2 regions of the Christensenella sp. genome follow, and region 1 is predicted to be linked to the other one. Evidence: riboswitches for the same ligand, from Rfam matches in the RefSeq annotation. Region 1 holds a riboswitch; the other holds the start of a gene.
What was found. Region 1 has a riboswitch for cobalamin ahead of VB081_RS08385 (ribonucleoside triphosphate reductase). Riboswitches for the same ligand answer to the same signal wherever they lie in the genome.
Positions count from the first base shown of each region.

Region 2: another riboswitch for cobalamin. It lies ahead of VB081_RS13095 (GLUG motif-containing protein); the one in region 1 lies ahead of VB081_RS08385 (ribonucleoside triphosphate reductase).

Region 1 covers NZ_JAYFPU010000206.1:1,982-17,909, forward strand. Annotated here, with positions in the region: gene VB081_RS08365 (TetR/AcrR family transcriptional regulator) at 1-473, shown strand, start outside; gene VB081_RS08370 (4Fe-4S binding protein) at 478-1,245, shown strand; gene VB081_RS08375 (hypothetical protein) at 1,445-1,657, opposite strand; gene VB081_RS08380 (Arc family DNA-binding protein) at 1,816-1,974, shown strand; cobalamin riboswitch at 2,090-2,276, shown strand; gene VB081_RS08385 (ribonucleoside triphosphate reductase) at 2,395-4,494, shown strand; gene VB081_RS08390 (anaerobic ribonucleoside-triphosphate reductase activating protein) at 4,491-5,156, shown strand; gene VB081_RS08395 (ABC transporter permease) at 5,213-6,190, opposite strand; gene VB081_RS08400 (ABC transporter permease) at 6,207-7,184, opposite strand; gene VB081_RS08405 (sugar ABC transporter ATP-binding protein) at 7,177-8,673, opposite strand; gene VB081_RS08410 (sugar ABC transporter substrate-binding protein) at 8,781-9,989, opposite strand; gene VB081_RS08415 (DUF4340 domain-containing protein) at 10,051-11,343, opposite strand; gene VB081_RS08420 (GldG family protein) at 11,371-12,777, opposite strand; gene VB081_RS08425 (ABC transporter permease) at 12,791-13,495, opposite strand; gene VB081_RS08430 (ABC transporter ATP-binding protein) at 13,495-14,442, opposite strand; gene VB081_RS08435 (iron-containing alcohol dehydrogenase) at 14,466-15,644, opposite strand; gene VB081_RS08440 (SMP-30/gluconolactonase/LRE family protein) at 15,660-15,928, opposite strand, start outside.
Region 2 covers NZ_JAYFPU010000326.1:7,441-23,368, forward strand. Annotated here, with positions in the region: gene VB081_RS13055 (hypothetical protein) at 110-298, opposite strand; gene VB081_RS13060 (EAL domain-containing protein) at 458-3,271, opposite strand; gene VB081_RS13065 (hypothetical protein) at 3,613-4,947, opposite strand; gene VB081_RS13070 (ECF transporter S component) at 5,099-5,785, opposite strand; gene VB081_RS13075 (ABC transporter ATP-binding protein) at 5,778-7,382, opposite strand; gene VB081_RS13080 (energy-coupling factor transporter transmembrane component T family protein) at 7,364-8,227, opposite strand; gene VB081_RS13085 (DUF4430 domain-containing protein) at 8,231-8,941, opposite strand; gene VB081_RS13090 (prenyltransferase/squalene oxidase repeat-containing protein) at 8,946-10,718, opposite strand; gene VB081_RS13095 (GLUG motif-containing protein) at 10,731-14,816, opposite strand; cobalamin riboswitch at 14,970-15,192, opposite strand; gene VB081_RS13100 (cobalamin-dependent protein) at 15,259-15,711, opposite strand.

The DNA of each region.
Region 1 (15,928 bases):
ATTTCGTAGAACAATTATGGTTTTCTTATAAACCGTTCTTTGAGCATCTTAACCACTCCGGCACAGAGATCGCACGCCAGCTTTTCATTAAAAACTTGAACCGCGACGTTGGTACGTTCCGCATCGACGAACGCCGGGACGCTTCGCTAAAATTACAACAGGATATTATTGAAAAAGCGCAGGAAGCAGGCGAAATGCGTAATTCGTCCGACCCTAAAATGCTGCTTTCCCTCATGCACCAGTCGCTGATGAGCACGGCGTTTGCATGGGTCATGTCGGGCGGCAAATTCCAGTTCGATGAGGCGGCGCGCGCAGAAATGGAAGTTTTGCTCGACGTGAAACCCGCGCTGCGAAAAGCGGAGCACGTAGACCTTGACGCGATCTGGCGCGACTGGGAGCACAACCGCAAAAACATGCGCGAGATGCACAGGCATTGCCATCCGCCGCGTCGCGAGACCCCAAAAGGAGAATGATTTTATGGATATCACAGCCATCTATTTCAGCCCTACGGGCGGAACAAAACAATATGTGCAAAAAATTGCCGGGGCGCTTGGGGAAACATACGCCAGCCTCGACCTTTCTGATCGCGAGACCCGTCTGCGCGAGCATACTTTTTCAAAAGACGACCTCGTTGTGATCGGCGTGCCTGTATATTACGGCAGGGTGGTGCAGATCGATAACGGGCTGCTTAAACGCCTGCACGGCGACGGTACGCGCGCCATCCTTGTCGCGGTGTATGGTAACCGCGCATTCGACGACGCGCTGTTAGAGCTTTCAGATTTATGCGCCAAGCAGGATTTTGTTACGGCGGCGGCATTTACAGGCATTGCGCAGCACACGTTTTCTGAGAAGATCGCAACAGGCAGGCCGAATGCGGACGATCTTTTGGAGGCGGAGCGCTTTGCACAGGCATGCAAGGACAAGCTTTCTGCCGGTGGCGACGTCAGAGGCCCTGTACTGCCGGGCAACCATCCCTACCGCCCGTATGGCAGCGTGCCCTTCGCGCCCAGGGGAGATAACTCGTGCACAAGCTGCGGCGTATGTGCAAAGATCTGTCCGGCAGGAGCGATCGATCCGACAGAACTCAAAAAAACGGACACAAAAAAATGTATCCGCTGCTTTGCCTGCATCAAGGTTTGCCCGGTCGGCGTGCGCAAGGTCACGAGTCCTGTATACCGCATCGCGGTCAAAAAGTTAGAGGACAACCTGACGAAGCTCGACCGCCAGTGCGAGAGCTTCCTATAGAGGGCGTTATAGCGTGCCGAATCCGGCGGAGTCACGTCGGTGTTTGCAGGAGCGAGTTTTTGCGAAGCAAAACCCGAGCGAGTTGCGAACAGCCGTGACGACTGGCGGTAACAAGAAGACGGTGAGCCATCCAAGACTGCGGTAAGCTCCGTCGATAGGAAGCATGGCAGGCGCGGTCTTCGTTCAATCTGGTACGCCCCTAGCGGCGTTTTTTTATTTGCAGCACATCGTAGGGCTTACCCGCAAGCTCTGCCGCCTCGCCCACAGCTTCCACAAACCAGCTCGCTTCGTTGGCGACAATGACCACGGCGTGATCCGCCTCCAAAAGGGCGCACTCCGGCGGAACCAGTACCTTCATTGTATTATAATGCTCGATTTCTATTTCATCGTCTGTAAATAATAGGATTTTCATCAAATGTAACCTCCCTTTGAATTCATAATAAATGATATTTGCATTCATTCTTCACATTCGAATGATAAATACAGTTACAATAGATATAAAGTGAATTCATAAGGAAACCGGATATAGAAATGAGCGGAAAACACCTTGTGCAAATGACATCCAAAACTATGGGATCAACTTATACCCTAAGATTGTCACGCGAATTGCTCGACAAGCTTCATTATGTTGCGAGCTACGATGGGCGTTCCGCCAATATGGAGATCGTCCAACTAATTAAAGAGCACGTCGCGGAATTTGAGGCAAAGCACGGCAAAATCAATGACTGATCCACATAAAACGCCGCTTGCGGCGTTTTTTAATGTTTTCTTTTTATGAAATAGTTATTGACTTTTCTTTTTATTAGCAATACAATATCTATGGGTTAATTAAATTTAACTACACAGTATATTGTGTCTTGCAGGTGATCCTCATGGGATCACAATTGGGAAGACGGGTGCAATTCCCGCGCGGTCCCGCCGCTGTAAGAGCGTAGCTGCACGCAAAGTGCCACTGGGGGTAACACTTTGGGAAGGCGTGTGCGGCGTTATCATGCTCGAGCCAGAAGACCAGCCTGCAACGGTTACTCAAATACTGCCACGGAGTATGGCAAAGGAGTCAAGCGCTCTTTGTCCGGGCGTTTTTTTATTCTTACGCTTTATCCGCACTCATCATACATCCGCACTCATCATACACAAGGAGAAAGAATCATGATCACACAACTCAAAAAAAGAGACGGAAGCACACAGGCTTTCCAAAAAGAAAAAATTACATGGGCAATCTTCAAGGCCGTTACCGCAGTAGGCGGCGACGATTTTGATACCGCGCAAAAAATCAGCGACGACGTTGTCGATCTTGCGAACCTGCAATTAAAATCTGACACTGCCGACGTTGAGCAGATACAGGATCTTGTGGAAAAAGTCCTCATTGAGGGCGGACACGCAAAGACGGCCAAGGCCTACATCCTCTACCGCGAAAAACGCCGTGCCGCAAGGGAATCAAACGCCCTTATCGGCGCGACGATCGATATGTTCTCCGATTACCTGGACGACAAAGACTGGCAGATCAAGGAAAACGCCAACACGCAAAAATCCATCAACGGCATGAACAACTATGTGCGCGAAACGTTCACCAAGCAATACTGGCTGCACGAAATCTATCCGCAGGAGGTGCGCGAGGCGCATACAGGCGGCGATTTCCACATCCACGACCTTGGCTTTTTCGGCCCCTATTGCGCGGGCTGGGATTTGAAGCAGCTTTTGATGGACGGGTTCGGCGGCGTTCCGGGCAAGGTAGAATCTTCCCCCGCGAACCACCTGCGTTCCTTCCTTGGGCAAGTCGTGAATTCCACATTCACCACGCAGGGCGAGACAGCAGGCGCACAGGCGTGGTCTTCCATCGACACCTATTGCGCGCCGTTCATCCGTTACGACAATATGACCAAAAAAGAAGTCAAACAGGCGCTGCAGGAGTTCATTTTTAACATCAACGTGCCTACGCGCGTGGGCTTCCAATGCCCGTTTTCCAACCTGACGTTCGATATCGTCGTGCCGCGCACCTTAAAGGACGAGGCTGTGATCACGGGCGGCAAGGTGCGCAGGGAAACATACGGAGACTTCCAGAAGGAAATGGATTTGTTCAACGAATGCTTCTGCGAGGTCATGCTGGAGGGCGATTCCAAGGGACGCGTTTTCACCTTCCCTATCCCCACCATCAACGTAACGAACGAATTTGACTGGGACAGCCCGGTGGTCAACAAATTTATGGAGATCACCTGCAAATACGGCATCCCTTATTTTTCAAACTATATCAATTCTGACTTAAGCCCGGAGGATGCGCTTTCCATGTGCTGCCGTCTGCGACTCGATACAAAGGAGCTTAGGAAGCGCGGCGGCGGCCTGTTCGGTTCCAACCCCATGACAGGCTCGATCGGCGTTGTGACCATCAATTTGCCGCGCATCGGCTATCTCGCCAAATCCGAGGGAGAATTTAAGGCCAGACTTTGGCAGCTTGTGATGACGGCGAAAAACAGCCTCGAGATCAAGCGTAAGATCATCGAAGACCAGACAGACAAAAGGCTTTATCCGTTCTCTGCACATTACCTGCGTAACATCAAAATGCGCACCGACCAGTATTGGTTCAACCACTTCAATACGATCGGCGTACTGGGTATGAACGAAGCGCTTTTGAATTTCTTTGGCGACGGCACAGACCTGACCACGGAAAAAGGACAGGAATTTGCCGTATCCATCATGAATTATCTGCGCGACCTGATGACGCAGATACAGGAGGAAACAGGCCATTTCTACAACCTTGAGGCAACACCCGCAGAGGGTACGAGCTACCGCTTAGCGGAGCTTGATAAAAAGAAATATCCTGAAATCATTTGCGCAGGAGACGAAAAGGTTCCTTATTATACGAACTCCACGCAGCTGCCCGTCGGTTTTACGGACGATATCTTTGAGACGATGGACTTGCAGGACGAGTTGCAAAGTCTTTATACGGGCGGTACGGTTTTGCACCTTTACATGGGCGAGCGCATTTCCGACGTAGAGGTCGCCAAAAAACTGATCCGTAAAATCTTTACAAATTACAAGCTGCCGTATATTTCCTTAACGCCCACCTTCTCTATTTGCCAGGAGCACGGATATCTTGACGGCGAGCAGTTTTCCTGCCCTGAATGCGGCAGCGATACGGAGGTATGGAGCCGCGTGGTCGGTTACCTGCGTCCGGTGCAGAACTTCCACAAGGGCAAAAAGATGGAATACGACGAGCGCATCAAATACACGGTCAAGGAAAAGAGTCTGTGAACATTGCCGGGCTACTGAAAACGGCAACCATCGATTTTCCCCACCGGCTGGCGGCAGTTGTCTTTACGGCAGGGTGCAATTACGATTGCGGCTTTTGCCACAACCGCGGGCTGCTCACGACGACGGATTTCATGGACAATGACGAGGTCATGGCATTCTTAAAAAAGCGCGCAGGACTGCTTGACGGTATCGTGCTTTCAGGCGGCGAGCCTACGCTGCAAAAGGATATCGTACCTTTTGCGGAAGGTCTCAAAGAGCTTGGATACGACGTGAAGCTAGATACCAACGGCAGCTCTCCCCCTGTGGTGCGCACGCTGCTCGACCGTAAGCTCGTTGATTATGTCGCGATGGACTACAAGGCGCCCTTTGCGCGTTATGCTGAAATCTGTCGCGGACAGGGCGACAGCGCTCCCGTACTTGAAACGCTCGATATATTGTTTGAGTCGAACATCGAGTGGGAGCTGCGCACAACGGTGATCCCGCAGCTTAAGCCCGCCGACCTGCAAACGATGGCGGATGAGGTCGATACGCTTCCCGCTTATGCGCTGCAGCTTTACCGGCCTGTTGGCATCGAGAAGCTGCGTATCTATACGCCAAACGAGATCGACTCCTTCGCCAAAGAATTATCAAAAAGTCAACCAAACATCTTTTCCAGATGTTAAACAAAAGAACCCCCCTGGTCATCGACCAGGGGGGTTCTTTTTACTTATTCAGGTGGTTACTCTTTTGCCGCAACCATTTTCTTGCTGATTTTCTTTTTGCTACCACCAAGACTGTTTACAAGAACCGCCACATACAGCACGATACCTGTTACGATCTGCTGGAAGAAGGAATCGATGCCCATCATCTGCATCCCGTTGGTGAGGATCATCAGGATCAGCGTACCGATCACGACTCCGAGGATCGTGCCCTCGCCGCCCTTGATGTTGACGCCGCCCAGTATAACGGCTGCAATGACGGAAAACTCCATGCCTACGCCGATGGTCGGGTCGGCAGAGCCGAGGCGCCCTACCTGCCACATACCAGAGAACGCAGCGATCGCGCCGCTCAGGATGAAGAAGATCATACGCATCTTAAATACGTTGATACCTGCGTAATATGCAGCACTGTCGTTGCCGCCGATCGCGATCGCATACTTCCCAAGAAGCGTTTTCTTCTCAAGGAAAATAAACAATAGGATCACAGCGACCACAATGAACAGCGCCAGCGGGATACCGTCAAAGAATTTCATCGAGTTCCACGCCGTGATCGGCTTTACGAGCTCGTCACTGATCGGGATCGCGTTACACACCACGAGCGCCATACCCGCCGTGATGATCCACGTGGCAAGCGTCGCCATGATCGCCGGTATTTTCAGCTTTTCCATGATGACCGTATTAAGCACGCCGATGCCTGCGCCAAACACCATAATGATCGGGATCGCGAGCCACGGATTCACGCCCCAGATGCACAGGTAGCCGTAGAACATCGCCGAAAGCCCCATGATACCGCCGATTGACAAGTCGATCGCTCCGCTTGCGATGACGAACATCATCGAGCAGGCAAGCAACAGGTTAGGCAGGCTTTGGCGAACCATGTTCATCATATTGCGCATGCTGATAAATTTATCATTCTGCGAGAAAAAGAACACGCATAATGCGATCAAAATGATCAAAAGGACAATATTTTGTTTTGAAGATCTTCCTAATTTACTCATTGTTCTTCCTCCCTCCTCAAACCTTGATCCGGTTGCGAATGATATTGTTCATCAAAATCGCAAGGATCAGTACCACGCCGCGCACCACGTTCTGGATATATTCCGTCATGCCCTGCATGTTCATAATATTTCCCAGCACAGCGATAAACAATGCACCGATCAGCATACCCAGCACCGTGCCACGTCCGCCGTTGATGTCCGTACCGCCCAAAACCGCCACGATGATACAGTCGGATTCCAGACTGGGGAAGATACCGCTGTCGGCAGCAGCAAGACGCGAAGTCAGCACTACGCCGGCAAACGCCGCCATCATTCCCGAACCCATAAATACTCTTGAAATGACTTTTTTGTCGTTAATGCCCGAAAGCTTTGCATTCGTGATGTTAGAACCGACCGCATATACCTTGCTTCCGAACGTTGTTTTGCCCTGGATGATCATAAAGATGACGACAGCGATGAGCGCATATACCATAGGCATCGGAACGCCGCCGATCGTCTGACCGATGATGCCGATATCCTGCGGCAGGTTGAACACCACTGCGCCGCCTGCGCCAATAAGCGCCACGCCACGGCAGATGTAGCTGAACGCAAGGGAGATGATGAATGACGGCAGCTTGAACTTCGCAATGGAATATCCACTTAAAAATCCGAAGCCCCCGCCGATCAATACCGCAAGCACCGCCGCGACCAGCACAGGCACGCCTGCAATGGTCATTAGGCCGAACAGCACGGCGCCCATTGCGCCCACACCGCCAACCGACAGGTCAAGGTTTCCTGAAATAAGCACCAGCGTGACCGCCGCACCAACCATAATGATGCTGGACGAGTTCACAAAAATGTTCAATATATTTGTATAGCCGAAGAACAGATCGGGCTGTAATATAAAACCAATAATACACGCTACCACAAAGATCAGGAAGATCGTAAGGTTTTGTACGCCGTCAGAGGTCATTTTCAGGCCTTTTTTCTGCGTCAGCGTTTTCTCTTTATTCATGATCCGTACCTCCTCCCGTAACGATATGCATGATTTCTTGTGTTTTGAGTGTTTCGTCGTTGTTCATGATGGCTTTTACCTCACCGTCAAACAGCAGCACAATGCGGTCACACAGGCCGAGTATCTCCGGCAGTTCGCTGGAAAAAACGATAGCCGAGCAGCCGTCTTTTACCATCTGGCGGATGATATGGTATATCTCCTGCTTTGCACCTACGTCAACGCCCCTTGTCGGCTCGTCGAGCAACAGCACCTTCGGGTCTGCGTTCAAGCACTTTGCCAAAACGACCTTCTGCTGGTTACCGCCGGAAAGATAAGCAACGGACTGGTTTTCGTTACGGCAGGCAATGCCGATGGAGTCGATGTACTTTCTGGCGACCTCAGCCTGCTTTGCCTTGTTGAGCATGCCGTTTTTGGAAACCGTGTGATAGTTCATCATCGGCGTATTGGATGCAATGGAAAGCGCGGTTGCGATTCCCTGCGTCCGGCGCTCCTCCGGCACAAGGGCGATCCCCTTTGCAAGCGCCTTGCCCGGCGTTTTCAAATCCGCTTTTTCGCCGTCCACAAGCACTTCACCAATATACGGATCCGCTCCGTAAAGCGCCCGCGCGATTTCTGTCTTGCCCGCGCCGATTAGGCCGTAAAAGCCCAATATCTCGCCTTTATAAAGATCAAAGTTGATGTTTTTCAGCTTGTCCGTCGTAATCCCGTTTACTTCGATCGCTTTTTTGCTTTTATCCACAGCATTGGGAACATAATCCTCCATGATGACCTTGCCGATCATCAGCTGGATCAGATCGCTGCGGTCTGCAACCTCGCTGCGCGGCTTTGTTTCGATGTGCTTGCCGTCGCGCAGTACCGTGATATAGTCTGCAAGCTCCATGATCTCTTCCAGACGGTGCGAAATGTATATAATCGTAATCCCCTGTTTTTTCAGATCGGCTATGATCTCAAACAGGCGGTTGACCTCTTCTTCTGTCAAAGCCGCGGTCGGCTCGTCCATGATGATAACGTCCGAATCCATCGCAAGCGCTTTTGCCATCTCAACGACCTGGCGTTTCGCAACGCTCAACTCCTCGATATACTGCTTGGGCTCGATTGATGCGTCGATCCTGCGCAGTACGTCAAAAACCTTTTGGTTGGAACTTTTTTTGATGATACCGAATTTTGTCTCCTCAAGGCCGAGACAGATATTTTCTTCCACCCGTAGCTTCTCAACGACGTTAAGCTCCTGGAACAGGCATCCGATGCCGCTTTTCATTGCATCCTTTGTGCTTGTGGGGCTGAACTCTTTTCCATTATATAGAATCGTGCCGGAGGTTTTGGGATGCGCGCCCGTCAATATTTTGATCAACGTAGACTTCCCCGCACCATTTTCACCAACCAGACAATGGCATGAACCTTTTACAATGTTAAAACTAACGTCGTCAAGCGCCTTGACACCGGTGAAATGTTTTGAAATGTTTTTTATTTCCAAAATATGCTCAGGCATTTGAACCTCCATTTCTGATGTTTACCGCCAGGCGGTAAATGTTTAACTTTTTGCAGGCAGGGGAAACCCCTGCCCGCAATCTGTTTCATTCTTTGGTTTCGCGTAACTTACGCTACTTTGTTGTCTCCAAACGTACCAACCAGATCCAGTTCCTTTTCAGGCATATACTGTGTGTTGTACCAATCCTGCATAGATTTCACAGAATCTTTGTAGTAGTTGAAGTACGTATCCGGTACTTTTTCTTCTACATATACGTCGTTGTCCATTTCGCCGTTGATCAGCTTCATGATCATGTCGACCTGCGCATAAGCAAATGTCTGCGGCTGCATGCCGAGGCAATACTTGAGCGAAGACGTCGGATCAGCGATCTTGTTGAGCTCGCCGTCGGAAGCGTCTGTCGAAGCGATGATCTCTGTCTGCGGAACGCCGTCTACAGCTTTGCCGCGGCCAGCAGCTTCATATGCCGCCAAAGCGCCAAGACCGTTGGAAACGTTGTCGCCATAAACGACATTTACATCCGGGTACTTTGTGATCGCGTCAGAAGTTACCTTCGTTGCTTTCTCAAGGTCTCCGCCTGCATGCTCCCAGTAAGTAGCGCCTGTGAGCGTTTCGCCAGCTGTGTTCTTAAAGCCTCTGTCATCTGTCGGCAGATAGTCAACAACTGTCTTTACGCCAGCCAGGAACGGGCCGCTGCGGTTGTCAAAGCAGAACGCGATGTCTGTCCAGCTTACAAGACCTACCTGAACTTCTTTGTCAGGATACAGCTCGATCCACTGTTTCGCCATATCAGCGCCCATCTGGGAAGCAACTTCCGCCTCGTCGATCGCAAGGAACGGAACCTTCTTGCCCTTTGCCGCAACATTGTATGTCATGATGTTGATGTCAGCATCGCGTACTTCGTTGATGATCTCATCAACGCCGTCTTCCGTTACCGGATGCAGGATGATGCCGTCAACGCCTTTGCTGATGAATGTCTCAACCGCAGCAATCTCTTTGTTGAGGTCGCTGTCCGGATCGATGACTTCGTATGTAGCGCCATACTTTTCATCTGCATAGATCTTTGCCCATTTTGCATCGTTACCGTGAACGTCATGCTTTAACGTGATCGGCACCTTACCGATTACAACGTCTGTCTTTGCAGCACCACCCTCTGCAGATTCCTCGGCGCCTTCGGACGCTGCCGGAGCTGCCGCAGATTCAGACGCTGCCGGAGCCGCGGACTCAGATGCTGCCGGCGGAGCCGTGCAAGCGATCAGGGCTACTGCTACGAGCATAATCGCGATAACGATAGCAACCAATTTTGTACTCTTTTTCATTTTCTTTATTCCTCCTTTTTTATTTATATTAATACCGTGTTATGCGGTATTTATCGGGTGATCAGCCGGCGACCGCCGCAACTCTTTCCATCAGAGCATTAAGCCGTCCCTTATCCATATAATAGACCGCACTGCCGTCAGAAAGCCCCATAAAATAGGTGCTGTCGTCACGCGGCAGAAGTGCCAGTGTCAGTTCCTGTCCGTTTGTAAGCGTGGTCTTCATGTTCGCCACCGCCTGCATATCCTTTGCCCCCGCATCGTCCCTGCCATCCGCAAGAAGCAATACATATTTATAGTAGATGCCTACGAAATCCTCATAATCGATCATTCTGCCATTTACCGACGCGGTCTGCATGGCACTGTTTACCGCAAAGAGATATTGTTTTCCGCCGATATTCATTTCGATCGAACTGATATCGTCTATATTCGCCTTGAGCGGCGATATAAACAACAGGCTTTGTGCGTTAAGCTGCGAAAAATCGATATCTGCCGTATACAGCATTGCGACGTCGTCCTCGCTGCCCGTACGGACAAAGGTCGCGGCGCCGGATTTGTTCCCAAATTCCAACGTCTGCTGGTTTCCGCTTGCGTCCACCAAGATCAGTGCGTCCTTTGCGTCGCTTAGGCCCATGTCGCTTTCTGTGACCTGTGCCATATCCGGGAATCCCGCAATCGTCCACCCCCTGAGCATTTCAAGGATCTCGTTGGTCACGATGCTCCTCGCCGGTGCTTCGTACGGATAATTGAGATACCAGCTCGTCCCGTCTGATATGAGACTCACGCTTAGCTCTCCATCCTTATAGTAGGCGACCTGCCGCAAATTTGCGCCGTCCACCGTGAACACATTTTTATCCCTGTAGGCTGTGAGGCTCCCGTCGAACTGCGCCACATTCGCCGAAGGCGTGAGCGCCACGACATTGCTGTCCTGATCCTTGACGTAAGCGCTGCTACTGCTTATTGTAGGCCTCCCTACCAAAAAGCTGTATTCCGCGCCCCCGCTTGTCCTTACCGTTACGTTTGCCGTTGGCTGCTCGAACCCATAAAGGCCGATCTCCTGATCGAGCACGCGCGAAATCGTGAAATGATTGAGCGCGTCCAGCATCAGCTTCATTTTTTCATCGTTCGTGCGGTACTGCTGCCCGTTTTCCGAAACGATCCATTTTCCGTCGACGAGATCGAATGTATATGTTCCATACCCGTTCGTGATTTCAATATGCTCTGCCTGCTGCCCGTCTAGGGAAAACAGCTTGCCGGATAATGCAGGATCGTTCGAATTGCTGACCACCGCATATACGGCGATCAAAGCAGCAAGCACGATGACCAGTATGATTAACTTTTTATGCTTTTTCAGCATTCCCCGTCCTCCCCGGCCGTCGCTTCGCTATTTGTTCTTCTTCATGCGCCATACGAATATCGCGCCTACGAACATCACGAGCGGCATCACCACACAGCAGATGATCATCAGCTTTACAAAATCCGCGCCGCGCACCACCATGCTATTGGAGTTGATAACCTTTCCGGCGATCATCGCGGAGTCGCGTCCGCCATTTAACCAGTCAACACTATTAATGAACAGGTTACTGTTTCCCTGCATTTCAAGGTTTCCGTCTGTCATAAAATTGGAATCCCCGATGACCACCATACGCGGCCCGTTTTGTTCCACCGCGTACGCTAAGTTGATGGGCCCCTGTACGTCTTTTTCTGTCATGCCGTTTTCCGCAATGGATACATCCGTGCGCATCCACGAGGAGGGCGACGATTGCAGCAGCGGCGTCAGCTTGACGTCGTCCGCATGCTCAACTTCCGTCAGTCCACGTACAAGCGGCAGCACCACATATTTCTGGTCGTTTATCATTTGCTCTGTGATGGCGTGTTCGCCATACCGCGGGATCAGGTACATGTTGCTCGTCGTCAGGTAGTACGACTGATCCTCCTCGAACACAAAGTTGTTTGCAATATCAATGCCGTACGAACGCGTGATCTCGCCGAAGTTTTTCAGCTTGTCCGTATTGGTGCTGAGTGTCGGATCCACGCTCAGCAGGAACTTTCCGCCCGCTTCAAGGTATGTGCGCAACGCCGCTGCTTCTTCGTCAGATAAGTCTTCCGCGGGGGAAACCGCGATCACCATCGAAGCATCCTCGGGCACGCTTCCTTTTTCCAGCAGCGAAAGCGTATCTACTGCGTACGCGTCCCGCTCCAGCAGGGCTACCGCTTTTGCGGTGTCCGTGCCTGTTTTCAGCTCGTCATGCCCTTGTAAAAAGTATATCTTTGGTAGCGTTTCCGCTGTCACATAGCGGATCGCGCCCGTGATCTCGCTCTCGCCGTAAAACTGGTTGCCCGTTTCGCCCGACGCAAACAGCTCTGTCGGGGCGATCACCTTATACCGTCCGTTGCCGTTGACGATGATCGTGCCGTTGGGTACGGCCTTCACATCTCCAAGCTCATAGCCTGCAAGCATGCCGGGGTTTTTATCCACATCCAGAAATTCTACTTGAATGTTGGGAGAAATCTTCTCGTACTCTTTCAAGAGCGCGCTTACCATGGCATCCTGATTGCTGTCCGAATAAACCGCTCCGATCTTTACCGTGTCCGTAAGGCCGTCCGTAACGTTTTTTGTTTCTTCGCTTAACACAAACAGCTTCTGTCCTGTCATATCGTATGTCCACGGCACGCGGTATGCAAGCTGTACGCCGAATACGACGATCAGCGCCACCACCACAATCCATATGATGGAGGTGACCATAAATTTCTTCTTTTTTGCCGCAATAACTGATTGTTCTTTCTTCATCTCTGCCTCCCCCTCAGTTAAACCGGCGTTTTTCCATGCTCTTGATGGTCAGCAGCACGAAAACGATCGTCAGCCCGATGTAATAGCAGATCGGCCCCAAACTCAATATACCGAGTGTGAACTGGTCGTATTGCACTGTGATCGCGATCGCGGAAAGCATAGGCGTCAGCACGGGGATCGTCATCGACTTCGTGAACGAGGCCAGCAAAACCATGAAAAACAAAAGCCCGAAAGAAGCGATCGCCGCCGTGATCTGGTTTTCTACCATCGAGGAGATGAACAGGCATACCGAGCTCATCGCCATACCGAGCAGGAAAAAGCCCAGATACGAGGCCGCAAGCGCCCCAAAATTTGGGTCGCCGTATGCCGCGATAATGCCCACATAGACCAGCGTCGCCAACAGCGCGATGCCAAACAGCGTCAGCGCGGCAAAGAATTTGCCCAGCACGATATCCGTCATCTTGAGCTTGGACGTTACCAGCACCATTTCCGTACCCGCCTGCCGTTCTTCCGCGAACAGCTTCATTGTGAGCACCGGAAAGATAATAAAAGCAAAATTTTTCAGCAGGTCGAATGTGCCCGCCATATCCCCGTTGCCCCCGAGGAGGTTGTAGATCGTGAACATGATGCCCGACAGGATGAGGAACACGCCGAGGAAGATGTAACCAAAAGGCGTTGTGAAATAGACTGCCATCTCTTTCTTGTACAGATACTTCATCACTGCGCCTCCTTTCCCTTACGTGCATCCACCGCAGTCAGGTTGAGGAACACCTGCTCGAGTGTCAATTGCATATTTTTCATTTCAAGGATCGCCATATTTTCCTGCGCCAGCGCGAAGAAAATACGTTTGCGGAGCGCAGGGCTGTCCTGCTCTGAGATGTGGAACCAGCTTCCCTGTCCAGCGCCCTCTGCCGGCGCAAAGCACGATTCGTCCATCACGCCCGCAAGCACCCGTTTCGCTTCGGCTTGTTCTGCATCCACCAGCAGCAGGAATCCGTTTTTGCCCTGCTCCAGCTTTTCCATCTGGTCGACGGCCACAACGCGTCCTTCGTTTAAAATCACTACCTTTTCGCATACCATGTCGATCTCCGACAGGATATGCGTGCTGAATATGATCGTATGGTTTTTGCCAAGCTCGATCATCAGCTTTCTGAAATCGGCGATCTGCCGCGGGTCGAGCCCTACCGTCGGCTCGTCCAAAATCAGTATTTCCGGCATACCCATCAGCGCCCCGGCAAGGCCTACGCGCTGGCGGTATCCTTTGGAAAGATGCGCGATCACACGTTCTTTTACGTGTGCGACCTGCGCGATGTCCATCACTTCTTCAATACGGGATGCGCGTTCTTCCTTTGCGATCCCTTTGATCTCTGCCATAAATTTCAAGTATTCAGCAACTTCCATTTCCAGATAAAGCGGCGGAAGCTCGGGCAAAAAACCGATCTTGGCAGCGGCTTCGCGCGGATTTTCCACCACGTCGATGCCATCTACCAATATCGTTCCGTTTGTGGGCATCAGGTAACCCGCGATCATTTTCATGATCGTGGTCTTACCTGCGCCGTTCGGCCCGAGCAGGCCGACGATCTCACCCTTATTGATTTTGAAGCTGACATTCTCTACCGCTGTCTTTTCGCCGTATTTTCTTGTCAGGTTGCTGATTTCAATCATATTGTCTCCCGCAGCAGCTTCCTTTACAGACAGAGCTCAAACATCTCGCGGATCACGGCCTCGTTATAGCCGTATTCCTCTTCCTCGCCCCATGCCCGTGCCGTCGCAAGCGCGTCCGGCGTCATTTTGTCGATCGCGTCCGGATCGGTGATCCCCGCTTCGCTGAGCGTCACCGGTGCGCCGATTTTCTTAAACCATGCCTCGATCGCCGCGATACCCGCGCAAGCCGCGATCATATCGTCTTCGTCGCGCACGCCGAATACCTCGCGTGCAAACTGCGCATATTTCGCCGTTCTTTCCTTCAGATAATACCGCATTGTCGCTAAGATCGTTACCGACATCGCAGCGCCGTGCGGCGTGTCGTAAAAATTTGACAGCGAGTGACCCAGAATATGAATGTTGGAGTTCGGCAGTCCGAATCCGCAATCATAGAACCCGCACCATGCGTAAGACGCCTGCCACATCATGATCGCCCGTGCGTCTTTGTCTTTGGGGTCTTTTAACAGCCTGTCCATACATTCCATAATGGAACGGATGCCGCCTTCGCAGAAATGGTCCTGATATGGCGCAAACGCGAGCTGGTGTCCCAAATAGTGCTCCAAAAGGTGCGATACGATATCCGCCGCCGAATACGCCGTCTGGCGGATCGGGATCGTGTAGGTGAGTTCAGGGTCTAAGATACATACGCGTGGCTTCATGATCGCGCTTACAAAGCCGTCCTTGCGGCGCAGCGTTTCGTTTGTGATAACAGCCGTACCGTTAAGCTCTGAGGACGTCGCCGGGATCGTGACCACCACGATCACAGGGATCGTATCTTCGATCGCCGCTTTGCCCGTCGGGAAATCCCACGGATCGCCGTCATATTTTGCGGCCACACCGATGAACTTTGCTTCGTCCATTGCGCTGCCGCCCCCAAGAGCAATGATCACGTCCGGCTTCTGTTCCTTCGCCATCCTGATCCCGTCTGCCGCATGCTCCGCCGTCGGATTGCTCTTCACGCCGAAGAACTCCAGCAGCTCGACGCCCGCAGCGTCACAGCTCTTTTTGACTTTATCGTAAAAACCTACCTGTTTTACAAAATCCTCGTCATATGTAACAAGCATTGCTTTTCTTCCAAAGCCCGCAGCCTGCTCGCCTACTTTTGATACTTCTCCTTCGCCGAACACGATCTTGGTCGGCACCTGAAATTCGAATGCATACATGATTTTTTACTCTCCTTATTTATTTACTTGATAGAAATGGTCTCCGGTTCCCCTGACTGCGCTTTTCGCGCAAAACAATCCGCCGGCTCCCTGATTTGCCTTCAATTCTTCTTCGGAATAACAATACTTGGCAGTCGCTAAGTACAAGTCCTTCATATCTTCTCCGCCAAAACCCGTGCAGCACGCGAATTCCACCGGAATCTTGATGGTCTCCTTCAGGTTCATGTCTTTGTCCCATACGGATACCTGCTTCGTCCAGTGACAGATATAGAGATTGTCCTCGC
Region 2 (15,928 bases), on a different contig from region 1:
CCTCCAGCATGTTATTATTGTAAGAGATTTCACATACCCTGTCAATGTGCCGCCATACAAACAAAAAACGCATCCTTTAGAGGATGCGCAATGTTTTCATTGTTATCTGTCAGTCCCTGTAACTGATCGGTTCAAAGCTCATTTCTGTATATCTCCTCAAAGGTTCATCCCACACCCAATGGATCGGATGCATGTCAATACGCCCCGCAACATCGCCCTGCGCGTCATTGCGTACCGGCATATATTCACCAGTCAAACGTTTTGCATCTGCCAACCCGAACAACGAAAACTGAACCATGATTTCCCACCGTACTTTCTTACATATAAGCGCTTTTGATTTCACCGCTGTTTTAATAATCTATCACAAAGCCTGCCGGATTTCAATATCATTTTTCTCCAATTTTTCAAAACAAAAACGCCCCTTCAAACGAAAGGCCGTTCTTATGCGGTTTTTCTGTTATTGATTTTTTTCTTGGTTTTTTTCCTGTCCTTCTTCCCCGTTATGCGAGAAAAAATCCTCCGCGGGCATGGGCTTTGCAAAATAATATCCCTGCACGCTGTCACACCCCGCGTCGCGCAGGAAATCAACATGATCCACAGTCTCAACGCCTTCCGCTACGGTACGTATCCCAAGCTCGTTCGCCATCTTTATGATATTTCGTATCACAGTGTTAGCGCGCTCTTTATCATTGCTGTCTGCAAAAAAAGCACGGTCTATCTTGATCACGTCCACAACAAGGTCTTTTAGCAGGCCAAGCGACGAATATCCGGAGCCAAAGTCGTCCATAGACAGCGTGAACCCTTCTTTATGCAGGGCGACAAGTACTTTTTTCAATACAGACTCATTCCCTACGATCGCTGTCTCCGTAAGCTCGATCTCCAAATACTTTTTAGGCACGCCATACTCGTTCGCAATGCGGGACAAGTCCTCCACAAACTCCGGATTCGACAGATGCAGCCGCGAAAAATTCACAGATATAGGAATCAATTTTTCCCCTTTTTCCATCCATCCCTTAAGGATCGCACACACCTGCGTGAACATATACAGATCGAGCTTTACAACAAAGCCGTTCTGTTCAAATACAGGAATGAACTCTATCGGATCGACTACCGTCCCATCAGGCTTCCGCCAGCGCGCAAGCGCTTCTGCCCCTACCAGTTTTTCATCGTTTAGTCGGTATTTGGGTTGCAGATAAACACGGAATTCTCCCCGCTGCATCGCTTCTTCCATCGTGGATTCGATCTCCTGCGTACGGATCGCTTTCGCCTTCAGTTTTTCATCATAGTTGACCTGTTCCCTGCCGTCAGGATTTTTACGCGCCAGATTGTGCGCATAATTCACCTTCTCAAAAATATCCTCAATATCCGTTTGTTCCGGCCCAATCATATAACGCCCTACGGAAAAGCGCAAGTTGTGTCCTGTCAGTCTGCTGACATTCTTCTTAAATGTCTGGAGGTCGTCGTCCGTATTGCGCCGTGCCTCATCCGGCCCGTCGTACGCCTTTAACAGAGCGAACTCGTCGTCATTGAGGTGCGCGTAAGTATCTGTTTCCGGATTGACAAAAAGACCTACCGCTTCCGCCACCCCGCGCAATACACGGTTTCCTTCTTCGAACCCGTAAAGCTCGTTGATCAGGTTGAACCCGCGAACGTCAAGTTTCACCATATTGTAGGTGGCGCTTTTATTTTGCTCCAGAAGCTCCTGTGCGTCTTTCTTAAATTTATTGAGATTTCCAAGTCCTGTAAGCGGGTCGATATACGCCATTTCCCACAAACGGCGTTTGTTTTCCTTCTGGCTAAGGACGATATAAATGATGCTCGCGATCATCACACCGATGATAAACAGCATGATCACCATGATCTGCGTACTGTACTGTTCGATAAACAGGATAAGCGGCGAAGTCTGCTGCTGCGCAGAGGTGTTTTCCAGAAGCAGCGAATTGAACTGTGTTTCCGAAATCGACGGGATGCTTTTGTTCAAAATGCCGATCAAGATCGGATCGGTATCCTTGCGCAACGCGAAGGAAAATTCGTCTGAAAGCGTTGTAACAGTCGAAATCATAAGTGACGCATACCGTTTGTGTATCGCATCTGTTGCCGCATACAGGTTTTCCATCGTAAAATCTGCCGCACCCGCTTCGATCGCCTGATAGCAGTCCTCCACATTGTCGTAGTAGACAATTTTGTTGTCCGGATAATAGGATTGCGCATATTCCTGATGCGGCACATAGATGGACGGCAGCGCAAAAACATCGTCAGGCGCAATGGCCGTTGTTGCACCCACGATCACGATCGGGGATTTTAAAAACGTATCGGAAAGCGAAATGTTTCGGTTGCGCGCCTCGTCCGGATTATTGTCATAACTAAGCAGCATATCCACTTCGCCATCGCCTACCATGTCGATCGCTTTATCATAGGCATAACCACCTACAAAATCAAAGGCGAGACCTGTTTTTTCCGCAATCAGTCCCAACACATCCACATTGATGCCTTGCGGTTTTCCGTCAGCATCAATGCTTTCAAACGGCGCCCACGCTTCATCACATACAAAGCGGATAGGCGGAGCCGTTTTGATATACTCGATCTCCCTGGCCGTCAGCAAGAGTTGTCCCGTATTTCCACCGAAATGTTCCTGATAGAGCGCGTCGTCAAAACTGGGTTTATCGATCTTTATTTGCTCAAGCGCCTCGTCTATTTTCCCAATCAACTGCGTGTTGGTCTTTGCCGTCATCATATAAAAAGACGCAGGCGCAAATTGCGCGACCGGTTTTTCTTCCTGCGCATTGCGCTGGTTATTGACAACGATCGCATCCACTTCTCCCGCGTGCAGTGCATCCTGCAAAGACTCGATATCCGGATATAAGACCTCCGTTACAGCAAAGCCATGTTCCTGCTCATACTTGCGAAATTCATCATTTCTTCCATTCGCCGCCATGAATCCCACTTTGATTCCGTTAAATGCGGCATAATCATTATAAGTCAGTGCTTCGTTGTCGCTTAACGCATACATACGCCCAAAGCTCGTGCCCGTCGGATAGGATGCAAAAGCAAACTTTGCTTCCCTCTCTGGCGTTTTCAACGCATAATCAAGCAGGTCGATCTCGCCCGCTTCCAGCCGTTTTAGGCATTCGTCCCATGTACCGTACACATATTCAAATGTCAGTCCGGAATATTTCGATAATTCGTCTAGATAATCAAAGCCATATCCCACGTTCTGCCCGTTTGCATCTTTGCCATAAAATCCGTCAAGCGCAAAAACACCCACCCGCACTATATTTCCTTCCGACGCGTTCCCTACGCACGGCACAGCAAAAAGCAGCAGGCAGATACACAAGACTACACTGATTATTTTATGCAAACGCATATTTTTTGAAGCAGGACATTTCACACTAAGTACTCTCCCCATCGACCGTTCGCCCGAACCACAAAAAACACGATACCATTTCATTTGCAGACCATCGTATAACATTAATTCCTTTATTAATTTGTATACCATATATTGATAGGAATGACAACTCGATTTTTTGCTTTCATACAGCCTCAAAGCACATTTTTCCGATAGGTATCAGAATTTTAAAACAAAAGTCGATGCAGTAAAAATTTACTGCTTTTCTATCGATCCACCTGCTTTTCTCTGTGGCTTTTCCGAAAGCTTAGCAACGAGCCTCCAAAGAGCACTGCCAGAATGAGGCAACCCCAGAATTTAGCGACGTGCATTGCCGAAACAAGCGCCGCGGAGTGTGTCACGTTTTCAGTCAGTGTGAAAAACGTAGCCGTCGGCATCTGGTAATATTGAAAGATGATCAGAACCATCACCGCGACAATAAACTGGTAAGAAATACTGCCGATGTCCTGCAATGTAAACTTACTGATCAGTCGCCTGTCATAAGGGATACTCTGCGTATCATAATACTTCCTGTCAAGCCACGAGCTCGTCCCGCTGAAGAAGAAGCTGACCAGAAATATGCTGACAGGAAAAAACAGCGGTGTCATCAGCAGGATCAGGCTTATGCACACCCCGGTCATCTGCACCACAAAAGGCGACGTTTTTTTGAACAATTGCTGTACCTTAGAGGAAAAGGCCATAGCCGCCCCCATCCCCAATACAAAGGGAATATATACATAAGCGGTCGCAGCATTGATCCCATAAAGCGCACCGATATAGAACGATCCAAATATAAAGAGGAAGTTGCCGCACATTCCGTTTGTAAGCGACACCATATTGAGCCACAACGGGAGCTTCCTGCGTTTTCTGCACAGGAAGACGACCAGCATAGCGATCAGGAACGCTACAGAAAACCAAAAAGTGACTGCGTCAAGCTGCTGTGCGTCAAGCGTCCGGCGTGCAATACGCAGCACTGCCAGTAATGCAAAAAAAACGATAAAGATAGCCGCGCCCTTAAAAGATACGGTCGTATCTTTTAAATGGATCAAACGGAATTTGTATTCCGGGTCGCGGGATGTGGAGTACAGCGCCATCGCAAAAAGTGCAACATACAAAAGCATCACGGCAAAGGTCTGTATCGTGCCCGGCAGTGCCATCAGTGCAAGAAGGAATACGACCACAAATGCCAGCGGAAAAAGATTCTTTTTCTTTTTTTCGGCAGTGCCTACCTCCTTCTTTTCATCATGCCTATGAAAATTGATCGTCGTAAAAATCGGTTTGACAAATGCGGTGCTCAGGCCAAGAAAGATCGCCGAAACCATAAAGAGCGGAAAATAAAGCGTACCCATTACACCAAACAGCGCGCCAATGAAACCCAGTATGAACGAGAACATCAATGCGGAATAACTGCCCGCGCCCGTTTTGATACTACGCAACAAAAACACGCCCGTCATACGGAGTGTATAGAATATCACCAAAGGAAGAATCGTTTCTAAATTTGTTCCGTCGATCAGCTTGAGGAACAACAAATAGGGAATAGCGATCAGCGAACTGTTCAGCAACGCTGCCGATGATCCTGTGATCGTCCGAAAAAACGTTTTTACTTTTTCGATGGGAATCCCCTCCTCATAAAAGTCTAATCAGCATATAAACACAAAGTGGTGCTCCCAATCATTTTTATTGTATTCCTTGATCGTCTGTATCATATCGATTTTATTTCTGCAGCCCAAATTTTATTTTGATCCGTCTAAGCTTTTTGCCCCACGGCACAAGGATTAGCACCAAAAACACCACCGTAGAGACACAATGCGACAGGTTGAAGGGAATGCCCGCAAGATAAGCCGCCAGCGCGCCCTGCCACGTGATCGGCGAGACAAAACCGACGACATACCATGAATCCATGATAAAGCCAAACAAAAATGCCGATACCGCGCCATAAATATAAATCAAGCTATCTTTTTTAAAGAACCCCTTCTCATTGAGCAGCCCCGCAAAAAAGCCGACCATGCCCCACGCGTACATTTGCCACGGCGTCCATGCCCCCTGTCCAAAAAACAGATTAGACGCAAGTGCGGCGAGAGCGCCGGTCAAAAAGCCGCTCTGCCGACCAAAGCACACCGCCGTAACGATCACGACTGCGGAAACAGGTGTAAAATTCGGAAACGGCGCAAAAACGATCCGTCCCACGACAGCGACTGCCGCCAGTACCGCGATGGGCATCATATCCCGCGGTCGTGGCTTTTTCAGCTCATACCGCAAAAAGAACGGCAGCAGCGCGCAAATTGCAACAACAATACTGAGTAGCGCAGCATTTTCTGCCTCAAACAGCGCACATAGCAGCAGTACGACCGGTACCGTGATCAAAGAAACGGGTTCTATCCATTTGAGCACCTTATACATACCAAAGCACATCCTTAGTCGTGACGCAGTCCGGCAATATCCCGCGTGTCATACGGTTAATTGCCGTCGTATAAAAATTGTTTCCCCCAAAAAACGCCTTGCCTTCGTCAGTACACACCACATCCCCGCCAAACAACATGGAACACCTGTCCGCATACGCCGCGGCAAATTCCAGATCATGCGTCACGATCACAACGGCAACGCCCTCCGCCGCCATGTGCCTTAAGCTATGCGCCAGTTCTTCCTTTGCAAATGCGTCTATCCCCTTCGTCGGTTCGTCTAAGAAAAATACGTTTGGCTGCAAAAGCAATAGCTTTGCGATTGCCGCCTTCTGCAATTCCCCGCCGCTCAGGTCGTATGGATGCTTGTCTAAAAAACGGGACAAACCGAATGTCTGTGTCATATCTTCCATATCCTGTTTTGTGTATCCAAACGCCTTCGCGTTTTCCATAAGATCGGCATACAGCGTGTCATACACAAACATCGTTTTAGGGTTTTGCATAAGCAGAGACATCCTTGTGCCGTCCGCACAGCGCACCTTTCCCCTTGCGGGTTTCAACAAGCCGGAAAGCACGCCCAGCATTGTGCTTTTGCCGCTTCCGTTACCCCCCAAAATACAATGTGTTTCTCCCTGCCTGATATTGATGCTGAGTCCCTTCAATACAAAGTCATTTTTCCTGTCATAGCGAAACCAGATATCCCTTGCACTGACCGCCGTTTGTTTTAATGGTTTTTTTCTCTCTTGTGCAGCACTGTGATGCAGCTTTTTTTGATGTATATCCAAAAATGCCCGCCCCTCTTTTACGCTGAGCGGAAGGTTTGCCGTCGCTTCTAGCGCGGCGGCAAGGCGCGCTGCCGCGGGGAGCGCAGGAACGAACGTTTCTTCCCTCTCGCTCATACACCATGCTGCAAACTCCTGTGGCGCTCCGAAAAACTTTTTCTCCGCTTCGCATAAATAAAGTACGTGATCCGCTATAGAAAGTATGTCCTCCAGTCTGTGTTCGGACAGGATGACCGTCTTCCCGAGCTCCTCATTCACGCGCTTTAGTGTCTGCAAAAATTCCTTTGCCGCGATCGGGTCAAGCTGCGCGGTCGGCTCGTCTAATATGATCACATCCGGCTGCATCGCCATGACCGCCGCCAGATTGAGTATCTGCTTTTGTCCGCCCGAAAGCTCGTTTACGCTCTTTTCAAACCATGCCTCAATGCCAAAAAAGTGCGCCGTTTCCGCGACGCGCCTGCGGATCACGCCAGTCGCTATCCCCATGTTTTCCAGCCCGAACGCAAGCTCGTGCCACACCGTGTCCGTCACGATCTGGTTTTCCGGATTTTGCATCACAAAACCGATCATTGCAGCCGACTCTGCGGGCAGCATATCGTCCGTCGTTCTTCCGTCAACTAAAATACGTCCTGTTTTCTCTCCATATGGTGCGATCTCCTTTTTCAGACAACGCAAAAGCGTCGTTTTGCCGCAGCCTGAACGTCCGCACACCAATACAAAAGAACCTTTTTCCACTGAAAACGTAATATCTTTCAGGGCATATTCCTTTTCTTTCGGATAGCGAAACAAAAGCCCGTCTACTTTGATCTTTTCCATGCAAGCCGCTCCTTCCCCTCCAGGATCAACGGATAAAAAAGCAGGATACCATACGGGATATAGACCCATATGTTCGCTTCAAGCCCCTTCAAATAGGGGTAATACACAAATGCGCCGCCGAACGCGACAATAAGACAGATACTCAGCGCGGCAAGTATGACGAGTACCGTAAGCGAGACAACATCATGCCTGCCCATTCTAAAAACAGAAAACGTTGTCCGATTCTTTGCGCCATATCCGCGCGCGCGCATGGAATCTGCCGTCTCTATGCTGTCCTCCATGCTCCATCCCATCAGCACTGTAGCGGTGCGCACACCATTTTTGAAACGCTGTCCCTTTTTGTCCTGCCGCATATTCATGCCCTCCTGTGCGTCCATCACGCACCGCGCCTTATATGTCGTCTGCGGAATGAGTTTTAGGGTCATGGACACCATCAACGCCGTCGTGGGAAGCGCTTTGCCGAACAGATACAGGAATTTGTCGTTTGTCATCAGTACGGCATAGCACGAAAACCAGACAAACACATTGAGCAACATAAGCCCCGCACACAGCCCGTAAACAAACGCTTCCAGCGTGACCGGTTCATCAAACAAATAAAAAAGCACGGTAAGCCCGCGATGATTAAAAAGCGGATTTACTATGGCGACAATCGCGAACATGATCAGCAGAAATTTAAGCGAAGAAAAGTATTTACGCGCCCCTCTCAAATAGACCGCGTAAATACTTCCTGCCGCAAATGAAATCAAAAGATAGACCGGCTGCATACTCAGCATCGTGCATACAAGCGCCGCCGCCAGATACAAAAAGATCACACCCGGATGATAGATCGTAAAAATATGCCGCATCTGCTACGCTCCAATGTCCGCTCCCATATCACAGGTATAGCGCCATTTGATGCTGTCACCGTCTGAAAGCGTATATTTGTTGCATCCAATACCGGGATAGTCGCCGTTGACGCTGTACATCCATCCGCTCTGCGAGCCGCAGTCTCCTTCGCTAAGAGAATTGATGGACGAGATATAACTTTTGCCGCTGAACGTGATCCCCGTCGCCTTGAGCGCGTCGTATACCGTCGCACCCGGATCGAGCGTTACCTTTTTACCGCCCAAAATCGTTCCTCCCGATGAAACCGCATTGACAAGATCAGGGTTTCCGCTTAGAGCTGTGGCACAATCAATAGAGATCGTGCACGTGATCGTCTTGGGCGGCGGCGTTTCCGGTGTTTTTGCGGGCGCAGGCGCACTGGTAGCGCCGTTTTCCGCATGATCGCCTGTCCCACCTTGCGTGACAGGCGATTCAGCCGTTTTCCCTTTTGCAGATACAGATGCGCTTGCCGCAGGCGGTTCTCCCGTTTCCTGCGCGCTTCCTCCTGCAGATGGCGGCGCTGTCACCTCGGACGAAGGGCTTACAGACGTACTTGCTGTTACCGTCGGCTGCACCGACTCTGTGACTGCCACATCCGTCACGCTGCCGGTTTCCGGCTGCTCAGCCGGCGCACAGCCTGCCAGCAGGCCGATACATAACAGGCCTGCCAGCAATATACTCCATATTTTTTTCATGATATTACCTCTCTTTGCGCCGCCTACGGCTAACGATGAATGTTCCTGCCGCAACAAAGGCCGACACAACCAGCAGGATGACATAGCCGTTCATATCTCGCGCATCTCCCGTCTTGGGCGCTGTCGTCTTAGAGGTCGCTCCTGCATTCACCGTTGTGCCTGTCGTGCTGCTTTCTGCTTTTTCCGCCAACGCGTACAGGCTGAAATGATCCGTTTCGAAGCAAGCCATATTTCCTTCTACTGTTACTGTATATTCCACGCGCGTTCCATTCGCGTTGATGCGGTATACGACAAGCCTTGTTTTGTCAAATCCGTCCGGGATCGGGATCCCGATACGCACTTTGCCGTTGGGTTGTATCATATTGCCGTCGATGTCCGACAAGCTGATTTCAAACAGTACGAATTTCTTCACGTCTTTTCCAAGCATCGTTTGCGTGAGCTGGAAGCCCGATCCGGATTCGATCTTTTCGGCTTTTACCGTTGTTCCCTGCGGAACTGTTGTCGTCTCCGTATCAATGGTGATTCCAGTGTTCTTATCCGTATCCGCAACGGGTTTCATCCATTCCTGAAGTGTGCCGGGAACACTGTAAACGTTGTACCCCGCAGCGCTCAGCCTGCTGTACGCGATCAGAGCGCGAAATCCCTGCTCTGTCGCGAGCGCATCTGCAGAAACATTGTCCGTATACCCGAAGCGGTTATCCTGCGTCACAAAGCCCATCAGGTTCTGGTACACACTGTTGCCGTTCTTCACAAACCTGCCATCCGTATTCGCGTCGATGCCGAGCGAGGTCAACGCAATCACGACCATTGCCGCGTCGTTGCTGTTTTCCGAACCATAGTAGACATAGCCGCCGTTTTCCGACTGCGTCTGTGATAAATAATCGAGGGCTCCTGTGATCGCGCCGGATACTTTCGCCTGTACCCTATAAGGCGCGAGCGCCGATATGACGATCGCCGTCATGCTTGCTTCAGATTCGCCCGGCATGTAAGACCAGCCGCCGTCCGCGTTTTTATTGGCAAGCAAATATTCGATTGCCTTCTCACGCGTATTGACCGTGCCGGAAGGCAGCGTATAGTTGCCCGCATCGTACGCCAACAATGCAAAAGCCTGTGCGTTCACTGTGTCAAGCCGTGTCTCAGGTAATTTCGCGAGAATATCCACATACTGCTGCGCGTTCATGCCCAGCGCCGTCATCATCATTACAAGACGCTCATGATCCGTCGCATTGTTTGCGCGGACGTGCGCGATCGATTCCTTGATGAAACTTGCTTTTGCGGCCTCCGAAGCAAACACCTTATCCGCGCCCGCATATACGCCCATATCAAACGCCGCCCAGACAGACGCCGCATCCTCATGGGGCACATTCGTATATCCCCCTGCGATCGTACGCATCACATCATTTGTAGGCGCGTTGCTTCTTGCACCCTGTAGCTCCACAGCAACGGGCTGCGCGACCGTTTCGCCGCCCTGCGTAAAGAGCAGCACGACCTGTTCCTCCACTGTGCCAAACGAGGTGTTTTTGCGCGCCAGTTTATACCTGCCGAGCGGCTGTGCTGCACTGGTCACATAGTTGTTTTCCCCCGCCTCGCGGTACAGCACCTCAATGTCCCCGTCCGGCGTTACGCCTGATTTCAGTTTCGCCACAAGCGAGGTAATATCCGTGTCTTCTTCCACCGTATTGGGGATCGTCACGCGGCTTTCATACTTTGCCGCTTCCTGCCTAAGCGCCGTCTTATCTGCTTCTTCCTTTGCCTGTGCCGCCAGCATTTCCTGCAATTTTGCAGCAGCCTACTCCTTGGTGAGCGCTGTTTTTGCAGCAGCGGCGTCCGTTGCTTCGTGCGTGCCGCCGATATAGTTTCCCAGCCCTTTGACCTTTGTTCCAAGACTCGTTTCGCTGTTGCCGTAGCAATCCTTCAGTGTCAAAAGCTTATCATGATACGACCAGACCGTACCGTCGAACGTGCCCGCGAAACCACCGTTGTAGCTCCATCCCGGCGTAAGCGTGCCTGTGCTCACGCACTCCTTTAGCGTACCCGACGCCGAACCTACAAAGCCGCCGAAATAGTAACCGTAGCCGTCCTCTATCGCCACGACGTTGCCCGTTGCATAACAGCGCTCCGCCGACGTTCCCATGCCAATGCTGCCCGCAAAACCGCCCGTGGTATATCCGCCGACGATGTTGCCTGTCGCATGGCTCTTATAAATGTTGGCATATCCAAAGTTGCTGCCCACAAAGCCGCCTGTAGAGTTGCCGCCGAACACGTTGCCCGTTGCTTCGCACTGCGAGATGTTCCCCTTGTTCCATCCGACAAAGCCGCCCACGTGTCCGGATTCCGTATTGTCCGCGCCGCCTGTGCTTGCCGTTACTTCTACGCCGGACGAACAACCATCAATCGCGCTGAACGCCGATTTCCCGTCTTTGCTTCCTCCGTCATTGATCCCCACAAGGCCGCCTGCGTCCGTCTGCTTGATCACAGATATTCCGGTCGCGTTGAGCGTACCGGATACATGACAGTTCCCGATCAGGTTTGCTGTACCGTTTGCGATGTTCACGCGCGCAACACCGACCAACACGCCGATCCTGCTTCCTCCCTGTACACATGCGTTTTCTACCGTCAGGTTCAGGATAGATGCGCCTTCAATCACGCCGAACAGGCCGATATTCTGGCTGCCCACGCTCTTTTCGATCTTCAAATTTTTTATACGATACCCGTCGCCTTCAAATACACCGCTGAACGGAACCGTTTCACTACCGATCGGCGAAGCGGTAACACCCGCAAGGTCGATATTTGCCGTCAGCTTATAATTCTTTGCCCAGTCTGCCGCCGGATTTGCGCTGTTCATGAGTGCAACCAGTTGATCTGTGGTGCCGATATTTTCGTACTGCACCGGAACGGGCGCAGTCATATCCGCCCATGTAGGCGCTTTGTACCCGTTGGCTGGCGTGCCCTCGTACCAGAGGATCTTGTCCCCTGCTTTGATCTGCGCGGCAGACACACCGACCGGGGACTGTTTATCGTTGATGGTAAACATCCAGCCATCCGGCGCTTCCAGCGTTTTACCATTGATCGTTTTGATAAATGTACCTGTGGAGCTTTGCTCCGCCGTATACGTCATCTGTCCTGCTGTCTGCGCCGCCCGCATGACCTGCTCTGCCGTAATGTTTTCTCCTTCGGCTTTGACAGTAAAGGGTTCCTCCGATTTTACAAACTGATATTTTGTAGCATCCCACGCAGCAACCAATATTTGTACACTGATCGACTCCGCTACAGGGGCATCCGCCGCAGGCGCTGCATTCGCCAGATAAGGATAGCCGTTATTGACGATCTTATCGCCCGTACCCGCGTCAACTTTCCACGCGTTGCCCAGCGCGGAAGCAAAAGCCGTTCCTTTCATTTCCGATGTTGTTTTACCTGTTGCCGCAACCGTCACGACCTCCGTACCCGGCTTCAATTTGCCGGAATTGTAGTATCCGTTTACTATGGAGCCGACCGTTGCAAACGAGAATCCCTTCCCGCCCACAAGTACACCACCCGTACCCGCGGAAGCATTCACATCAACAGCGGCGTAAACGTTCGTAAGCACCGCAGGGTCTGACAGCATGCCCGCGAAACCGCCCAGTTCGTTGTTGCCTGTGACCGACCCCGTCGTATAACAGTCAGTGATCGTTCCGTCTTCCACGCCGCCGACAAAGCCGCCAGCCCACTTATAGCCGGAAACACTTGCGGAGGCAAAGCTTTCGCTCACGGTTCCCGTATTTCTGCCGATCAGACCGCCTGCCATCGTACCCGTGCTCTGGTATGTCACGCTGCCGCCCGAAACACCCGATTGCATGACCGTTCCTTCATTATTGCCGACCAGACCGCCAACACGGTTGTTATACTTGGATACGACTGTCGATCCGTTTGAAAAGCACTTTTCTATTGTGCCTTTGTTGTTGGATACAAGTGCCGCCGGATAGTGCATACTGCTGCTGATCGCATCCTCTATCGTCGCATTCTCAAGCGTCAGCTTGCGTATCACGCTGTCTGTGCCCACGTAACCAAACAGTGCCTCTCCCGCGATGGAAAGATTCTTTACGGTATGCCCGTTGCCGTCGAAAATACCTGTGAATGCTTTTTCACCTGCCATGCCGTTATTGTATTTTCCGATCACCTTGCCCACCTGAGCTGTCATATCAATATCGTTTGCCAGCTTATAATTTTTCGTCAGGTCTGCTGACGTATCAGAAAGCGCAAGCAGTTCATCCGGCGTAGAGATCAGAATAAAGCCCTGATCGTCCTTTTTCACAAACTGGTAGGCCGTGCTCCTTGTGGAAGCTTGTCCGTCAACATAGCTGTCGCTGCCCGACATCGCCTGTACCGTGAAGGAATACTCTCCCGTTTCTGTGATGATCGTCTTGAAATCCTTGGATGTATCCGTGATGTTTGTGTACGTGCCGACCAGAGTATCTGTATTTTTATAAAGTACTACCGTGTACGAATGTGCGCCGGGTACCGTGTTCCACGATGCAAGTGCTTCCGTCCATGTAAGACCGGACGGCTGCGCAAGCTCTGTCGGCTCTGAAGATCCGCCGCTGTTTGCGGGCGCCTGTACATTGATAAGATATGGATATCCGTTGTTGTGATCCGCATCAGCCGTCCACACAGACCCCAATGTAGCGGCAAGCGCTTTTAATTCATCCTCAGTTTTTGCCAGAAAATAGGCTCCCTGACCTTTCTCCGTCCCGTTTCCACTAATGGAGACCGTGGACAGATAAAACGACTTCGAAACATAACTGCTCATAAAAAAGCCATCGCCGAAGAATTTGCCAAAAGCGTTATTCGCACCTGTAGAAACAACAGGCGTGAGCGTATAGCATGCCGTGTATTTTGCGCTGTCCTCAGAACCGACAAAGCCGCCGACATATTTTGCGCCCGTAACGCTTCCCGCCGAAAAACAGTTTTCCATCGTTCCGCTATATCCAAATCCAACAAAGCCGCCGACCTGTTCGCTCTGCGAGGTGACCTCTGTCGTCGTATAACATTCGCTGATTTTCCCGGGAGCATAACAATAGCCAACAAAGCCTCCAACCCCTTTTCCTTTGCCGGCGACGCTCTGCGAGGCGCTTCCCTTAGCTACGAAGCATTGCGAAACATTACCCTTGCTGTATCCTGCAAAGCCGCCGACATATCCCATCGTCTGGGTAGATGCGGAGGATACCGTGGTGTTTTTCACAGCGCAGCCCTGTACCGTCCCTGCGTTATAGCCGATCATACCGCCGACGTACTGATCTCCGGAAATGCTGCTGTTTGCAAGCGTTATATTCTTGAGAGTGCCGCTATTATATCCAAACAGACCCGCGTAATTTAAGTCAAATGCAATCTCTAAATTGCTGATCGTCTGTCCGTTTCCATCGAATGTACCCGAAAAGGGCGTCGAGCTGTTGCCAATCGGCTGCGCCGCAAGGCCGTTCATATCAATGGGTACTGACACTTTCAGATTTTTATCCCAATAAGAAGCATCATTCATTACCGTCAGCAGGTCGTCCGCCGAAGCGATCAGCGTATCCTCGCCCTCCGTTGCGAGTGACAGTGTGCTTGTACCCGCGTCATCCTCCACCGCTATGACCGCCACATTGGCCGACGGAGAAGCAGATGCCGAGGCCTCCGGCTGTACGGACTGCGTCGCCGGTGGAGTAGGCGATACCTGCGCCTCCGGACTTCCCGACGATTCCGGCGATGCGGTATCTTCCGGTTTTTTCGTCCCCTGCGGCGCGTCTGCTGCAGATGTTTCAGACGCGGCAGGCATATCCGCCGCCATGGACGTTCCCGCAATGCTGAATATCATCACGAACGCCAATAATACCGCCAAAATTCTCTTTTTACTGTTCATTCTTCTTCTCCTTCTTTGCTTTCAGCCCCACCGCGCGCAACGCGGTCGGCCAATTTTTAAATTTTAGACAAATAAAAAACTGTGGCGAATCCAATTCACCACAGCCGTATTCCTGCGTATAAGAAAATTTCCACAGTGATTCCTGTGGTCATCATCCCATTTTCTCTTTTTGTAGGTCTTCTGACTTACGCATACAAAATCTTACGATTTTACGTACTATGTTCTGCCTTCCCAGTTTCCCAGTGACTGATTTTCATCAACGAACACCGGCCTCAGCGCTTACAGCGGCGGATTCCGTTCGGGATTTACACCCGATTCCCTTGTTCATCTCTGCGGACCAAGTACGCCGCAGAGCCACAAAAATGTCTTATTTAATTATTTACATCATACCATATCCACTTTTACTTATACAGGTAAAATTTTCTCTTTTTTGTAATTTTCATTATTTCCCAATGACTGCCGCTTTCGCAACCACCGCCGCGGTTGCTGCATCTGCTGTGTAATAATCAGCACCAATCTGGCGTGCAAAGCTTTCGTTTACCGGTGCGCCACCCACCATGACAATATATTTATCCCGTAGGTTCCGTTCCTTTAACTGATCGATACACAACTGCATCTTGGGCATCGTTGTCGTCAGCAGCGCAGACATACAGATCACATCAGCATTTACTTCCTCCGCCTTATCGATGAAGGCCGCCGGATCGACATCCACGCCCACATCATAAATATCGAACCCCGCGCCTTTAAGCATCATGACTACAAGATTTTTCCCAATGTCATGCAAGTCGCCCTGCACTGTTCCCACAACCGCGTCAAGCGCCTGCTCGACCAGCGCCTTTACATCCTTTGCCCTTCCTTTTTGTAAAAATTCGGATATTTCCTGAATCAACGCCATCTCAATATTCCTCCGCTCCCCGCTGCTTTTGTCTCCGCAGCCTCTTTTATATGTATTCTACCAATGCCGCAGGGTATGTTATGGTAAATATTTCAGGATCTTTGTACTTTTACACCTGCTTTATATCCTTCTTCCAAACGATCTGTGTCCGTACATGCAAAAAGAAAACAAAGCATAATACAGAAAACCAGAAGAAAAAAGGTCTTTTTTCGCATAA